3 regions of the Glutamicibacter sp. AOP12-B1-11 genome follow, and region 2 is predicted to be linked to each of the others. Evidence: predicted binding sites of a transcription regulator. Region 2 holds the regulator's gene; each other region holds the start of a gene.
The links. Region 2 encodes Rex, which represses fermentation and respiration genes when NADH is low (regulators of the CRP and FNR family bind a similar motif). Its sites were predicted from a motif close to CTTGTGAANNNNTTCACAAG; they were not measured.
Positions count from the first base shown of each region.

Region 1: a site for Rex is predicted at 3,278-3,297, ahead of ACT3UQ_RS07505 (glyceraldehyde-3-phosphate dehydrogenase). Genes of this name have one in related genera too.
Region 3: a site for Rex is predicted at 3,133-3,152, ahead of ACT3UQ_RS16370 (MarP family serine protease). Genes of this name have one in related genera too.

Region 1 covers NZ_JBQSYL010000010.1:14,341-19,727, reverse strand. Annotated here, with positions in the region: gene ACT3UQ_RS07515 (winged helix DNA-binding domain-containing protein) at 1-993, opposite strand, end outside; gene ACT3UQ_RS07510 (hypothetical protein) at 1,107-1,568, opposite strand; gene ACT3UQ_RS07505 (glyceraldehyde-3-phosphate dehydrogenase) at 1,666-3,123, opposite strand; RNA gene rnpB (RNase P RNA component class A) at 3,312-3,666, opposite strand; gene ACT3UQ_RS07495 (dihydrolipoyl dehydrogenase family protein) at 3,713-5,173, opposite strand; gene ACT3UQ_RS07490 (YaaA family protein) at 5,315-5,387, shown strand, end outside.
Region 2 covers NZ_JBQSYL010000003.1:13,008-18,394, reverse strand. Annotated here, with positions in the region: gene ACT3UQ_RS02180 (histidine phosphatase family protein) at 1-464, opposite strand, end outside; gene ACT3UQ_RS02175 (DUF4199 domain-containing protein) at 648-1,391, shown strand; gene ACT3UQ_RS02170 (redox-sensing transcriptional repressor Rex) at 1,491-2,162, opposite strand; gene ACT3UQ_RS02165 (glutaredoxin family protein) at 2,186-2,422, opposite strand; gene ACT3UQ_RS02160 (HAD family hydrolase) at 2,494-3,300, shown strand; gene ACT3UQ_RS02155 (30S ribosomal protein bS22) at 3,388-3,486, opposite strand; gene ACT3UQ_RS02150 (helix-turn-helix domain-containing protein) at 3,625-3,849, opposite strand; gene gdhA (NADP-specific glutamate dehydrogenase) at 4,112-5,387, opposite strand, start outside.
Region 3 covers NZ_JBQSYL010000031.1:13,780-19,166, reverse strand. Annotated here, with positions in the region: gene ACT3UQ_RS16395 (transglycosylase domain-containing protein) at 1-665, opposite strand, end outside; gene ACT3UQ_RS16390 (hypothetical protein) at 703-858, shown strand; gene ACT3UQ_RS16385 (RidA family protein) at 881-1,357, shown strand; gene ACT3UQ_RS16380 (NUDIX hydrolase) at 1,377-2,333, shown strand; gene ACT3UQ_RS16375 (Crp/Fnr family transcriptional regulator) at 2,400-3,077, opposite strand; gene ACT3UQ_RS16370 (MarP family serine protease) at 3,281-4,471, shown strand; gene aroQ (type II 3-dehydroquinate dehydratase) at 4,468-4,920, opposite strand; gene acs (acetate--CoA ligase) at 5,085-5,387, opposite strand, start outside.

The DNA of each region.
Region 1 (5,387 bases), on a different contig from region 2:
ATCGGCCGGCGCTGCTTTGGCGTTCCAGACCTCTTTTGCTCGCCCTTGTTCGAGCCAGAACGGCAAGAACATTCCGTTCTTTCCGGGAGCGATCTGCCGCTGCATCGCTTCGTCAGCAATCGGTCTCCTGTTGGCATAGGACAGGTAGTACTCATCGAATCCACCCAGCAGCCGCAGTGGAAGGCCGAGGAGGCTTGGTGCTTCCAGGCTTTGCTCGGCACGGGAGCCGGTCACTACCCAGTAAGCATCTCCATGCTCGTCGACGCCTACCTGCACAAGGCTCGTGCCGAGCTCGCTTGCCGTGCGTTTCATGGTGGTGAGCGTTTGGCCCGTATACCAAGCGGCGTCGCGCAGGGTCGCCGGACCGTGGGAGCCCAGGTAGCGTAGCAATAGCTCATGCAGCGGATTCTCCGGCTCTTGATGCTCGGTAACCCAGCGCTCTAGCAGCACAAAATCCTGGGCGGCCAGCTTTGCATCGGCCGGAATCGGGCCTAGGCAGATCAGCCCGTGTTGCACCAGCACCATCAGCAAGTGGATCCCGCGCTGCCCGGCGGTGGGCATACCGTGCGAATTCAATTCGGCGAACAGGGCGTCACGGCTGGCGCGACCGTGATCTGCCAGATAGCTGGCAACGACCCCGGCGGCCTGCTCAATGGCGTTGGCATCAATTAGCAATTCGCGCAGCCGTGGCGCGTTCGCGCGCAGCGTGCGTTCCTTGGTGCTTTCCATAAGCCACTTGAGGTCTTGCGGCAAGCAGATGTGCAGGGTGCCGCGCATGGTCCAGGAACGTACCAGCTTGCCGGAGTTGAACAGTTCGTCCACCTGCGCCCTGGTCACGCCGATCCCCGCGCGCTGAGCCAGCGCGTAGCGACCGGCAGTGAAATCCTGGGACTGGACAGCCAGCATATGCCCAGCGGCGCTTAGAATCGATTCTGCCGGCTCCAGCAGCAGCTGGCTGGCCATCCTTGCGGGCAATAATAGCTCTGGTCGCATGGTCGCAGTCCCCCCGGTCTTGGTGCGTTGAGCGTAGCAGAACTCAATCTGAGTCCTTCGCCCCTAAACCGAAAAACAGCATTAGAACATAGTTTCGAATGAGCCGATTGATGTTATTTCTCCGCAGGCGCCTGCACGAAAAACGCCTCACCCTGCGGCTGGCATGCGGACACCGCCTCGCGCTCGGCCGAATCCAACTTGCGGTACCCGCCGCTGAACAGCACGTCGTTGCCCACCAAATATTGTTCGTCGGCGAGCGCCAGGCCCGGCCAGCCATCGGTGAGCACCTGGGTTGCTTCCGGGAACACCAGCAGTGCCGGTGCACCGTCATCGCCATCGAGCGCAAAGCATCCGCCCGGACCGACCAGCAACTCCCCCTCTCCTTCGCCGGCCGGCGCTCCCTGCGCATCCGCGCTCTGCCCATCAACCACCGCACGGGGGGTGCCGGAGGTCAGGCTCAGGGAACTGGCCCCTTCGCTAGAGCTGCACGCGCACAAGGTGATTTGCGCGGCGGCCAGCAGTGCGCCGGCACGTAAGAAGTTAGATCGACCACCGGTCCGGATTCTTGAATGCATGCACCGAACAATAGCAACTCAACTTCGGCAGCCGCATTAAAGGGCGAAGCCCCGATCCTTACCGAAGGATCGGGGCTTCGCCCTGCGCGCTGGAGGCTTAGGCGTTAGCTGCCTGTGCCTGCACTGCTGGAACTGCTACCGGGTGGGTGCCTGCGATTGATTCAATCACGCGGACAACCTGGCAGGAGTAGCCGAATTCGTTGTCGTACCAAACGTAGACGATGGCGTTCTTGTCCGAAACGATGGTGGCCAAACCATCAACGATGCCCGCGCGGCGTGAGCCGACGAAGTCCGAGGAAACGACCTCAGGGGAATCGATGTAGTCGATCTGGCGGTGCAGGCTGGAGGTCAGCGAGGCTTCACGCAGGTAAGCGTTCAGCTCCTCCTTGGTGGTCCCGTTCTCCAGGTTCAGGTTCAGGATCGCCATGGACACATCTGGGGTCGGTACGCGGATGGCGTTGCCGGTCAGCTTGCCTTCCAGCTCCGGGAGGGCCTTGGCCACTGCCTTGGCGGCGCCGGTCTCGGTGATGACCATGTTCAGGGCCGCCGAACGGCCGCGGCGCTCGCCCTTGTGGAAGTTGTCGATCAGGTTCTGGTCGTTGGTGAACGAGTGAACGGTTTCGACGTGCCCGTGGATGACGCCGAACTTGTCGTTCAGGGCCTTCAGCACCGGGGTGATGGCGTTGGTGGTGCACGAGGCGGCGGTGACGATCTTGTCCTCGGCGGTGATCCAGGAATCGTTGATGCCGTGCACGATGTTCTTCAAATCGCCCTTGCCCGGTGCGGTGAGCAGGACCCGGGCGACGCCCTTGGCCTGCAGGTGCTGGGACAGGCCAGCCTCGTCGCGCCAGCGACCGGTGTTGTCCACCACGATGGCATTGTTGATGCCGTACTCGGTGTAGTCAACGGTGGTTGGGTCGTTCGAGTAGATGACCTTGATCAGCGTTCCGTTGGCCTGGATGGTGCTATTGGCTTCGTCAACGGTGATCGAACCGTCGAAACGGCCGTGCACAGAGTCGCGGCGCAGCAGCGAGGCGCGCTTGATGATGTCATCATCCGAGCCCTTGCGCACCACGATGGCCCGCAGGCGCAGGCCGTAGCCGCCGCGCTCGATGAGAATGCGGGCCAGCAGGCGGCCGATGCGCCCGAAGCCGTAGAGGACTACGTCCTGTGGCTCAACGTCCGAAGCGCCGGCCTGGCCGACCTTGTCGCCGAGTTCTGCGGTCAAGAATGCGTTCAGGTCCTGCGAACCAGATTCGATGAACTTCTTGTTCAGGCGCCCCAAGTCAACGGAAACCGAACCGAGGTTCAAGGTCTCAATTGCTTCAAGGAGGGGCATGGTGGTCGTCAAGGCCAGTTCCTTGCCATCGATCCGGCGCACGACGCGGTGGGCCTTGATGATGTCAATTGCGGACTGGTTGATCAACTTGCGCCCGTAGATGGAGGTCACCACATTGTTCTTGCGGTAAAGACGTCCGATCAGCGGAATCATGGCCTCGGCGAGCTCTTCGCGCCCGCTCCATTCTTCCTGGGCAACGACAGACTGCTGGGTCACAGAAAATCCTTCCAATTCAGCCGACTTACAGATCCATAAAGTCGGTTGGCACCGTGAGAAGCACCATTGCTTTTGCGGTGGCGCGGGGTAACAGGATCATCCCCGCAAGTACGTATCCATTCTAGACGGTGCGCCCCGGTTGCGGGGCTGGACGCCTGTGAATCATCTCACCCGAGGTGAGCGGATGGTGAATGGGATGACCGATACGCCGGGTTCTGTCCGCTTGCGCGGTGACGATCATCTATCTACGACTGCCGTTGCCGACAGCCTCTAGCGGTCCACCCGACTGCATGGGGCGAACAGCCCTCATAACGCAGTCTGTCTGACCTTGCTCCGAGTGGGGTTTACCAAGCCGTCCCGGTCACCCGGGACGCTGGTGGTCTCTTACACCACCGTTTCACCCTTACCAGGAAGCCTGGCGGTCTATTTTCTGTGGCACTAGCCTGCGGGTTGCCCCGAGTGGGCGTTACCCACCACCCTGTTCTGTGGAGCCCGGACGTTCCTCGGGCCGTTTGCACGGCACGCGATCGCCTAGTCATCCCATTCGTTAACCATTCTAGCCCCGCTAATTTGCGCGCGCCGACATCGGCTATGAGCCGCTGGCCACAGTGATGGCCGGATAGTGGTACCCCTCCAGCAGCCGCAGCCAGATTTCGCTCACGGTCGGGTAGGCCGGGACCGCATGCCATAACCGGTTCATGCTCACCTCACCGACGATCGCGATCGTTGCCGCATGCAGCAGCTCGGAGACATCCTGCCCCACAAAGGTCGCACCGATGACCACCTGGCGCGTCTGCTCGACGACCAGATTCGCCCGCCCCGCGGTAGCGTCCGCGTGCAGGCTGGCTCCCGCCACGGCGCCCAGAACCAGCTCGACCACCCGGATATCCAGCCCCTTGCCGCGCGCCTCGTGTTCGGTCAGCCCGACGGCCGCAACCTCCGGGTCGCTGAAAACCACGCGCGGCACCGCCGCATGATCGGCCGTCGCGGCATGCTTCGCCCAGGGTTCGCCCGAAACCGGTGCGCCCTCCAGCCGCGCGGCGATCGCCTCCGCCGCGGCCCGCCCCTGATATTTCCCTTGATGGGTCAGCAGCGAACGCGAATTTACGTCGCCCACGGCGTACAGCCAATCGGTGCCGGCCACGCGCATCGTGTCATCGACGCTCAACGCACCGTGCGGGTCCAGGCCCAGCGCTTCCAAGCCCAGCCCGTTCGTGTTCGGCCGCCTGCCGGTTGATACCAGCAGCTCCTCGGCCCGAAGCTGGGTGCCGTCCTCCAGGTGGACGCTCACGATTCCTTGCCCGTCTCGCGCCACGCGCACCGGCGTGTCGCCGAAGCGCACCTGCACGCCTTCGACGCTCAGGGCCGCCGAGACCAGCTCACCGGCGAAGGGCTCTTCGCGGCTCAATAAGGCCCCGCGGGAGAGCATCGTGACCTCGGAGCCGAGGCTGGAGAAGGCGAAGGCAAGCTCGGTGCCCGCCACGCCTCCGCCGATGACGATCAAACGCGGCGGCACCTGCGCCGTTGCCGTCGCTTCCCGGGTGCCCCACGGATTGGCTTCGGCCAACCCGGGTATAGCGGGCAGCACCGGGACGGATCCGGTGGCCAGGGCGACGGCACAAGCCGAGAACTGCCGGTCCCCGACCTGCACGAGGCCGGGGGCGGCCAGAGAACCATGGCCGCGGATCAGCTCGATCCCCGCCGAAGCCAGCCAGTCGACCTGACCCGCGTCGCTCCAATTGCTGGTGAAAGAATCGCGTCGGGCGAGGACCGCTTCGGCATCGAGGCCGCCGGTGATCGCCTCGCGGGCCCCGGGCAGCCGGCGTGCCGCACGCAGCGCGTGTCCGCTGCGCAGCAGGGCCTTGGACGGCATGCACGCCCAATAGGAGCATTCTCCGCCGACCAGTTCGGCTTCGACGATGGCCACGCGCAATCCGCGTTTGGTTGCGTAGTCGGCGACGTTCTCGCCGGCCGGTCCGGCGCCGAGCACGATCAAGTCATAGTCCCGCTCGGCGCTAGCAGGCATTGCGGTTTCCGGAGATTCGGACATGCTCTTTCCTCACTGTGGTGGCTGCTTGCAGGCTTGTGGTCCCAGCGTAGCCAGCGGTGCCCGTTTGGTACATGCCCCGGATTCGCCCGGCGCCGGCGCCGCTGAAAGAAACGGAGGTTGATCTCCGATAAGCTGGAAGGCGTGCTTATTCTGTTGCCGCCTTCCGAAGGTAAGACCGCCCACGCCGAAGGCGCTGTGTTTGAAATCGAAGACC
Region 2 (5,387 bases):
ATAATGATCTCGGCGCCGTCGCCGTGTTCGGCCACCGCCGCCTGGCGCTGGGCGTCCATGGCCTGTCGCATGCGAGCGACCTGCGCGGCGTACGGTTCGCCCCATGAGGGTTTCAGCGGATTGCGCAGCAGCGGCCAGTACCGCGGATTCTTCAGGTGGGACTTGATCTGTGCCAGACCTTCAAAGCTGTTGCCTGCCTCGATCACCCGGTCATCGGTGATGATGGGCAGGCCCAGAGCCTGGGCCGCAGGTTGCGCGGTCTGCTGCGCTCGAAGCAGCGGGGAGGCAACCAGACGGACCACCCGGGCGCCTTCGGCCTGACGCTTGGCGAAGTACTCTCCGGCTCGATCCGCCATCTGGAAACCCAGCTCGGAAAGGCCATACCCCGGGATCCGGCCATACAAAACGCGGTTCGGGTTGAAAACTTCCCCATGGCGCAACAAATGAACGGTTGAAACTGGCATGGTTACAGTCTCTCAAACAATCAACCTAAAAGATGAAAATTGTGGCCACGATCAAGTATTCACAGCCTCTGCATGGGATTCCCATATCAAAAAACCATCCTTTCGGAGGGGCACATCACAAACGCCACGGACTAGGCTAGTAGTTAGAGTTACTCACCGTTTAGCAGCAATCAAAGGACGATCATGAGCACCAACGATCCGAACCAGCCAGGCCAGCCATATGACCCGTTAGCCGGGTCCGGGAGTTCGAACCCGAACCCCTACGGCGAAAATCCCTACGGTGGGCAGCCGACCCCCTACGGTCAGCCGGCAGCGCAGCAGCTTCCGCAATTCCAGCAGCAAGGTGGCTACGCTCCGGTCCAGCCGCCTGCCGAGCGTCCCAAGACCTTGCAGATGGCGTTTATTTTCATCATGCTTGCCGGGGTGCTCAGCGCCGCAGCCAGCTGGCTGATCAACAGCACCAACCTCTTCGGCAATATGGTGCGTTCGCAGTGGACGATGTTCGAAGATCAGATGCGCATGCAGATGGAGTCTTCCAACGACGCCGCGATGAATGCAGAGATCGAACGCATGATAGAAAACCCCGACACTTTCCTGTCGCAGATCACTTCCACCATGACCACCTTCACCGTGGTGGGCATGTTCATCACGCTCATCGCCTACTTCTTGGTCGGCTTCTTCGTCGGTCGAGGGGTCCGCGCGATGCGGATCATCGCCACGATCCTGGCGGCCATCTCCGTCGTTGGCATGCTGATCAGCCTGCCGATGTTCAGCATGTACGCCAACGCGGCTGATGCCACGATGATCAATGTGGTTTATGCTCTTGGATTCATTGCTGGCGTCGTCGGCGTGGTCTTCGCCTGGTTGCCGGCTTCCTCGCAGTACATCGCCCAGCGCAGCCAGGCGCGCCGGGCTGGCTACCGCTAAACCGTTTCGGGTCCTCAGACCCAGCGCTGAAATTGGCGTAGGCCGTGGCTCATTTGAGCCACGGCCTACGCCGTTAGATTTTAACTGCCCGGTTGCCGCCTAGCGTTGTACCGCGTGGTAGGCCAGGATCTGCAGCTCGGTGGACAGGTCCACGCGGCGGACGATCATGCCCGCCGGAATGCGCAGCGGCTGTGGCGCGAAGCTGAGCACCGACTTCACCCCATGCGCCGCAAGCGCGTCGATCAGCCCCTGGGCCGCGACTCCGGGAACCGCTAGGACCGCGATATTGATCTGCTCCCGCGCAATCACCTCGCCGAGCTCACCGACCGGTTCCACGATAAATTCGCCGACCTCGCTGCCGACCAGGGATACGTCCGCATCGAGGATGGCGCGCACCTGGAAACCTCGGCTGGCAAAACCTGCGTAGCCGCTCAGCGCACGTCCGAGGTTACCGGCGCCGAGGATGGCCACACGCCAGTCCTGGTTCAGGCCCAAGGTCCGGTTGATGTGTTCGGCCAGCTCGGTCACCACATATCCGACGCCACGAGTTCCATAGGAACCAAGCAAGGAGAGGTCCTTGCGGAGGATTGCCGGGTTCACTCCGGCTTCCTTGGCCAGCACACCCGAGCTGGTGCGTTCCACGCCCTGCGCTTCGAACGCATTGAGCGCCCGCAAATACTGGGTCAGGCGCGTCAGCGTCGCTTCGGGCAGTACCCGCGGTTCAATTTCAGCCATGCGCCGCTGCTCTGCTTTTCGAACGGGCCGGTAAATGCATCAAGGGGCCTCTCATGCCATTAGCTGCCCAACAGGCGTTCAAGCCGTTTGGCATCAATGGTCCAGAAGTCCCGGACCTGACCATCAACGAGGAGTACTGGCACCTCTTCGTGGTGGCGTGCCAGCAGTTCGGGATGCTCGTCGATGTCTATTTCGGAGAACTCCATGTTCATCCGTTCGGTGACGTCGTTGACTGTCGCCCTGGCGGCCTCGCACAAATGGCATCCTTGGCGCACCAGTAACTGGATCTCATGCATTTTACTCACCTGTCCATAATCTCACGAGCCGCAACCAGCGTCTAAGTCGGCAATGAAATAAACTGGATCAAATGCAGTCTTCAGAGCACCTCACCAGCCAGAACACGTCGGCGCCACGCGACGTCGTTGCCGCCTTCTTCGACGTGGACAACACCATGGTCCGTGGTGCCTCCCTATATCTGCTGGCCAGGAAGATGCATCAGCGTCGTTTCTTCCGGCTACGCGAAATTCTTTGGTTTGCCCTCAAGCAGCTTCGCTTTGCCGCCCGCGGCGAGCATCTGGGCGACATCCATCAGATTCGCGACCGTGCGCTGCTGATGGCCAAGGGCATTTCGGTCGCCGAGATGGCGCAGATTGGCCAGGAAATCTATGACGAGTACATTGAGCCTAAGTTATGGAAAGGCACGGTCTCCATCGCCCATCAGCATCGCGCCGTGGGCCGAGAAGTTTGGCTGGTCACCGCGACCCCGCTAGAAGTAGCGAACGTCATATCCGAACGCTTGGAACTCACCGGTGCCTTGGGGACCGTGGTTGAAAATGTGGATGGTAAATACACCGGCGCGCTGGCCACCCCGATCTTGCATGCGGCCGAAAAAGCTCAGGCCGTTCGTACGCTGGCTAAGGAACGTGGAATCAAGCTTTCCAAGTCCTGGGCATACTCGGACTCCTACAACGATGTGCCGCTGCTAGAGGCGGTGGGACATCCTGTTGCGATCAACCCGGACGCGCGGCTGAGGGCCTACGCCAAGCGTCGCGGATGGCAGGTCTACGACTTCCGCACCGGACAGCGTGCGGCGCGGATCAGCCTGCGTCTGGCCGGTGTGCTGGGCGCGGTGTGGGCCGCGAAGCGTTCACTACCAAGCCGCCGCGGGAAATAGCTGGGGAAAAAGCAATCGCCACCGTCAAGGTCAAGCCTTGATACGGTGGCGATAATTGCCAAGAGGCAAATGCTGCTTGAAGCAGATTTACTTCTTATTACGACGCTGGTGACGAGTTTTACGAAGCAATTTACGGTGCTTCTTCTTCGACATACGCTTACGGCGCTTCTTGATAACAGAGCCCATAGTGGTTCCTCACAAACTAAATAAATATGTCAACCAAAATGTAGGCTTAAGAACAAGCATAAGCTACAAGGTTGACCGGACGTTAAACGTTCCTTAATAGATTACCCGCTTTTCGGCCATGCTCTGACCATCGCGCGGCTATCGACCGAGGGAACCTGTTCCACGCTGCGGGTCAATCGCCGCAGCTTGCAGGTAGGCTTCCACTGCGTTTTCCGGAACGCGATAGGAGCGACCGAATTGAACAGCAGGCAAGTCGCCTGCATGAATCAGGCGATAAACCGTCATTTTAGAAACACGCATCATCTCGGCCACTTCAGCGACCGTCATGAAACGGGCTCCTGCAAAATTCTGTTTATCCGCCATAGGGGAATTTCTCCTGACGCTGATCTCTGATTCGTCGTTTATATTGCTCGCGTGAACAAATACGACTTGGGATCAACATCGGCAATCATATTCACGTTCGCTCGATCCCAGTCTAGTCGCACTTACGTAACTTTTGCATCACGGAACACACCTGAACCACATTTAGATCTCAAAAAAGAGATTTTAAAAGCTGCTGGCCGCCGTTCCGAGGCCGGAAACGGCGTCGAAACAGCGGCCAAGAGGTCGCTTGAGGGTCGAGGGACTAGATCAAGCCCTGAGCCAGCATTGCGTCGGCAACCTTGACGAAGCCGGCGATATTGGCGCCGGCAACGTAGTTGCCCGGCACCCCGTATTCGTCGGCGGTGGTTGCGCAACGCTCGTGAATGCCTACCATGATCTCGGTCAGGCGAAGCTCGGTGTGCTCGAAGGTCCACGAGTCGCGGCTAGCGTTCTGCTGCATTTCCAGCGCAGAAGTAGCCACGCCACCGGCGTTGGCGGCCTTGCCCGGGCCGAAGAGGATGCCAGCATCCTGGAATACCGAGGTCGCCTCGGCGGTGGTTGGCATATTGGCGCCTTCGGCCACGGCGATAGTTCCCGCGGCAACCATCTTCTTCGCCGAGGCTGCTCCAAGTTCGTTCTGCGTGGCACACGGCAGGGCTACCGCGCCCTGCACGTCCCAGACGTTTCCGTCGGCCACGTAGGAAACCTTCTTGCTCCCCCGGCGCTCGGCGTATTCGCTGATACGTCCGCGCTCGACTTCCTTGATCTGGCGCAGCAGATCAAGATCGATGCCATTTTCGTCGACGATGAATCCGCTGGAATCCGAGGCGGTAATCACCTTCGCGCCCAGATCCTGAGCCTTCTCGATGGCATGCAGCGCCACGTTTCCGGACCCCGAAACGACCACGCGCTGGCCGTCGAAGCTCATCCCGCGGGTCTTGAGCATCTCTTCGGTAAAGATCACCGCGCCGTAGCCGGTGGCTTCCGGGCGTACCAATGAGCCGCCCCAGCTCAGCCCCTTGCCGGTCAGCACGCCAGACTCGTAGCGATTGGTGATTCGCTTGTACTGGCCGAAGAGGTAGCCGATCTCACGGCCACCGACACCAATGTCACCGGCTGGAACGTCGGTGTATTCGCCGATATGACGGTAGAGCTCGGTCATGAACGACTGGCAGAAGCGCATCACCTCGCCGTCGGTCTTCCCGCGCGGGTCAAAGTCCGAGCCGCCCTTGCCACCACCAATTGGCATGCCGGTCAGGGAGTTCTTGAAGATCTGTTCGAAGCCAAGGAACTTGACGATGCCCAGATAAACCGAAGGATGGAAACGCAGTCCGCCCTTGTATGGGCCCAGCGCGGAGTTGAACTCGACACGGAAACCGCGGTTGATCTGCACACGACCCTGGTCATCTACCCAAGGCACGCGGAAAATGATCTGGCGCTCTGGCTCGCACAGGCGCTGAAGAATAGCAGCCTCTGCATACTCTGGGTGCTTCTGTGACACCGCTTCGAGGCTCTCGAAGACTTCGGTCACGGCCTGG
Region 3 (5,387 bases), on a different contig from region 2:
GCATCCACGGAGAAGAAGCGCTGCGCGGCGGCCTGCACGCCATACTCACGACCCGAGAACAACACGAGGTTCAGGTAGCCTTCGAGGATTTCGTCCTTGGACATTTCCTTTTCAATGGCTACCGCGTACTTCAGCTCGCGGATCTTGTCCGAGTAGTCCTTGTTGCCCGATACCGTCGTCTCGTCGGCTCCGGTCAAGATCTGGTTATTGACCAGCAAGTTGTTCACATACTGCTGAGTCAGCGTGGACGCACCGGAACGCGAAGAAGAGGTGGCGTTGCTGATGACCGCACGGGCAATGCCCTTGGGGTCAATGCCGCTGTGCTCGTAGAAACGCTCGTCCTCCACCGAAACAATTGCTTTGCGCATGAACGGAGAAATGTCCTTGAGGTCCACCGGATCGCGGTTCTGTTCATAGAACGTCGCAATCAGCTTTCCATCGGAGTCCAAGACCTGCGAGGGCTCGGGAATGGGAAGCTTCTCGAATGTGCTCGGAAGCGCGCTTACAATATTATTTCCGGTGGTCAAACCGGTTTTTGCGATAGCTGCCACGGGAACGAGCATGCCCGCGGCCAGCACGCCACAAAGGGCACTGATTCCGAAGAACGCAACGATCTTTCCCAAAGTGGTAGCTGTATCAAAAAAGGGTGACTTCTTGGCTGCCATACCTACTAGTTTACAAGGACGCGCTAACGTATCGAGTATGACTAAATGGGAATACGCCACTTTGCCGCTCGTTATCCACGCAACCAAGCAGATTCTGGACCAGTGGGGTGACGATGGTTGGGAGCTCGTAGCGATCGTTCCCGGCCCCAACGGCACCAATCCAGTGGCCTACATGAAGCGTCCAAAAGCCTAACTTTCAGAAGGAGTAAAACCCCATGCAAGAAGCTACTTCCTCGCGTGTCGAAGCACGCCTCGCAGAGCTCGATCTGACCTTGCCAGCGGTGGCAAAGCCGGTCGCGGCCTACCTGCCAGCAATCACCACCGGCAACTACGTTTACACCTCCGGCCAGCTTCCGCTGATTAATGGAAAACTCTCAGCTCTTGGCAAGGTCGGCGCCGAGGTTTCGGCCGAAGATGCCAAGGCCATGGCGCAGACTTGCGCACTGAACGCACTGGCTGCCATCAAGGCAGAAATTGGTGACCTAGATCGCATTAAGCGTATCGTGAAGGTCGTTGGATTCGTGTCCTCGGACCCGTCCTTCACCGGCCAGCCTGGGGTCATCAACGGGGCCTCGGAATTCTTCGGAAATGTCCTGGGCGAGGCTGGCGTGCATGCACGTTCGGCCGTAGGCGTGGCGGTTCTGCCGTTGGACGCTCCGGTCGAGGTTGAGGTCATCGCCGAATTTGAGTAGTCCACAACGCGATTCCGGTGTGCGCCAAGGGCGGTCAAGTCCGTCCGCGACGCGCACCGGAGTTTCGCGTCGCCTCGTAGAACTCCCGCCGCATCAAATTCCAGCGGCGGAAAACTGGTTCACTTTCGGTTCGCGGACCCCGCGCACCGCACGCCGTGCTTCCTCGGTCTGCCTGGTTCAAGACGGGGTGCATGGAGTAGAAACGTTCCTGGGCTACCGCCCCGGCGAGTCCCCTCTCGGGAGTGTGGCTTTTCCCGGAGGCAGCGTCGAAGCGGGAGACCGCGTGGAGTACAAGTGGTTCGGCCCGAACCTTTCGCAGTGGTCCAAGCGCATGGACGTGTTGGACCAGCAGCTCGTTCGAGCCCATCTGGTGTGCGCCATCCGCGAACTTTTCGAAGAAACCGGGATCCTGCTGGCCGGAACCGACGAACAGTCGGTTGTCGAAATGAACGATCCCGAGGAATGGATGTCCGCCCGCGAAGCCATCGCCGGACAGGACCTGGCCTTCGAGGAATTTCTTCGCCGACGCGGGCTCGGCCTGCGCACCGACCTTCTGCGCCCGGTCAGCCACTGGCTGAGTCCCAACTTCGCCTTCCGGCGATTCGACACCTGGTACTTCACCGCAACGGTTCCCGTGCACCAGGAGCCCCGCCTGCTGCGCGCGAAGGGCAAATGGGCGCAATGGTGCAGCTCCGAGCAGATCATGGCCCAGCGAGCCACCAGCGAGCTGGGAGACCGCATTGGCCAGCCGAGCACCGTTGGCCTGAGGTTGTCGCAGATAACCAGCCCAGCGGTCGAGCAGATGCTGGAGCGGATGGCCGATGCCCACGGTGCGGTCGCCTACCTGTCGCGAGCGCGCACCTTGGATGTGCAGCATCCGGACCTGCTGGTGCGTGACGGAACCTATTATCTCGAAGTGCTTAGCGCGCTCGGGGTCGAATCGACGCGTCCTTGGCAGGCGGAACCGGGCCACTAGTCCAACGGTCAAAAGCAAAAGGCCGGACAACCCGCGAGGGTTGTCCGGCCTTTTGCTCAGCGGTGCTTAGCGCGAACGCTGACGCAGACGCTGGATGTCCAGGATCACGACGGCGCGGGCTTCCAGACGGAGCCAGCCGCGCTGCACGAACTCGGCCAGGGCCTTGTTCACGGTTTCGCGGGAGGCACCGACCAGCTGGGCTAGCTCTTCCTGGGTCAGCTCGTGAGCGACCAGGATGCCATCGGTGGCTGGGCGACCGAAACGGTCAGCGAGGTCCAATAGCGCCTTAGCCACACGGCCAGGAACATCGGAGAACACCAGATCGGCTAGGGATTCATTAGTGCGACGCAGACGCGCAGCCAAAGCCTGCAGCAACTGGATCGAGACCTCCGGGGAGTTCAGGATCGCCTTGCGCATGTTTTCATGGCTCAGACCAGCTAGTCGGGTCTCCGACACGGCGGTTGCGGTTGCGTTGCGCGGGTGTGGATCGAACAGCGCCATTTCGCCGAACAGTTCACCTGGGCCGAGCACGGCAATCAGGTTTTCACGTCCGTCGGCGGAAGTGCGTCCAAGCTTGATCTTGCCCGAGACGATGAAGTAGAGACGGTCACCCTGATCGCCTTCGCGGAACACTGATGCACCGCGAGACAGATCGACCTCGGTCAATTCTTCGGTTAGCGTGGCGAATACTTCATCACCAAGCGACGCGAAAAGCGGCGCGCGGCGCAGTACCTCGATATCCATTAAATCTCCTGTCAACAGTAGTAAGCGCTCACTTCATTGTGCCGTATTCGGTAACAATGTGACAGTTTCCACACGTGGTTTAACCAAGAAATGTTGAGAATCACGCTCGTCATACAAAAACTCGCGAATATTCTCGCAGAAATCCATCAGCTTCTAAGGGTACCTTGGGTTAATAGTAAGTTTGTGAATGAAGTGGGGTCTCGGTGCTCGGAGTATTCAGTTGGCTAGACGTTGCCATCTGTGTAGTTTTACTTTCATTTTTTATTGCCGGAATCCGTCGCGGCTTCCTCTATACGGTCGGCGACATGCTCGGGCTCATCGCCGGAGGCATTGCCGCATTCTTCGCCATTCCGCTGGTCTCGACCTTCGCCTCAAACCCCTGGTGGCGGGTCGCTCTGATGGTCGCCACGGCCGCCGTGCTGATCATTTTGGGCCAGGCCCTGGGCAGGGTAATCGCCACCCGCATCAGGCGCTGGATGAACTTCGATTTCCTGCGTGCCGCAGACGGTTTGGCCGGTGGCGTGCTTTCGGTTTTCATTACCGCCACAATCATCGGCGCACTGGCATTTTCCACGTCAAGCATGGGTATTCCGCGGCTTTCGAGCGAGATCGACAAGTCGAAAATGATCGCCTCGATCCGTGGGATGACACCCGAATTCGTGAACTCGGCAATCTCCTCGGCGCGTTCGGCGGTCATGGCCGAAACCATCCCCGCCCTGCTCGATCCCTTCGCCCCGCCGGTGCAGCCGGTCGAGGAAGGCGAATGGTCCGCCAACGACCTGCAGCGGGCCTCGGTGAGTTCGGTGGCAAAGATCTCCGGGACGGCCGTTCAATGCGGTGTGAACCTCACCGGTTCCGGCTTCGTCATCGACGACCAATTGGTGATGACCAATGCCCACGTGGTGGCAGGTTTGAGCGCGGCTACGGTGGAGGTCGAGGGTGATCAACTTCACCGCGGAAAAGTAGTTTATTTTGATCCGGAAGCCGATATCGCGGTGCTGCGTGTCGACGGGATGGAAGCGCAGCCTCTGGAGCTCGCCGACGAGAACCTGGGCCGCGGCGAGCAGGCTGCCTTCATCGGCTATCCTTCCGGCGGGCCGCTGCAGGTGCGCGGCGCGGTAGTCGCCTCACGCGCCACGGTGTCCATCGCCAATATCTATGGCGAGAACCCCGCCGCACTCTCGGTTTACCAGCTGACGGCCAAGGTGGCCCAAGGCAACTCCGGCGGTCCCATGGTCAACGATTCCGGCGAAGCGGTAGGCATGATCTTCGCCAAGTCGCGAGGCAATGACGAGGTGGGCTTCGCGCTGAGCCTCGAGGAGATCGAACGCGCGCTCAAGGCGGCCGGGGACCGCACCACCTCGATCAAGACCGGTGAATGCATCGGCGGCTAGCGGCCGAGGATATGCGCCAGCTGCTGGACCGCGAGCCGGTAGCCATTGGTCCCGGCGCCGATGATGATCGAGGCGGCCACGGGGGAGACGTAGGAGTGATGGCGGAATGCCTCACGCCGGTGCACGTTGGAAATATGGACCTCTATCACCGGCAGCGACACCCCGCTGAGCGCATCGGCGATGGCCACCGAGGTGTGCGTGTAGGCGCCCGGGTTGATGATGATGCCGGCTTTGGTCAGCCGCGCTTCGTGAATCGCATCGATGAGCACGCCCTCGTGGTTCGACTGGAAGGCCTCCACGGTGAGGTCGTATCCCGCCGCGGTGCGCTGCGCCAGCGCCTCGACATCGGCGAGCGTTTCATGGCCATAGATTTCGGGTTCGCGGGTTCCTAGCAGGTTCAGGTTCGGTCCGTTGAGTAACAAGATGGTGCGCGAAGCGTTTTCAGACATGGAAACAATCTAATACACCTCGCGTTTGCTCCGGCGCTTCATGAACGTTTATGCGCCAGCTAAAAACGAAACGGGCCGCCGCTGGCGCACTCCGTTGCCGGTTGAACCGGTTGGCGGTGGCGCAGGCGGCGGCCCGTGGATCCCGGCCTGGGGGCCGGAGCTCGCTACTTCTTCATCGACTGCGCGATCTGCGTCATCACGGTCGCGTCGGACAGCGTGGTCGCGTCTCCGACCTCGCGGCCCTCGGCCACGTCCTTGAGCAGGCGGCGCATGATCTTGCCCGAGCGGGTCTTGGGCAGCTCGGGGACCACCAGGATGTGGCGCGGCTTGGCGATCGGGCCGATGTCCTTGCCCACGTGGGCGCGCAGCGTGGCGACCACATCCTCGCCTTCGGGCGGTTCGGTCTGCAGGATCACGAACGCGACAACCGCCTCGCCGGTGGTCTCGTCCTTGGCGCCGACCACCGC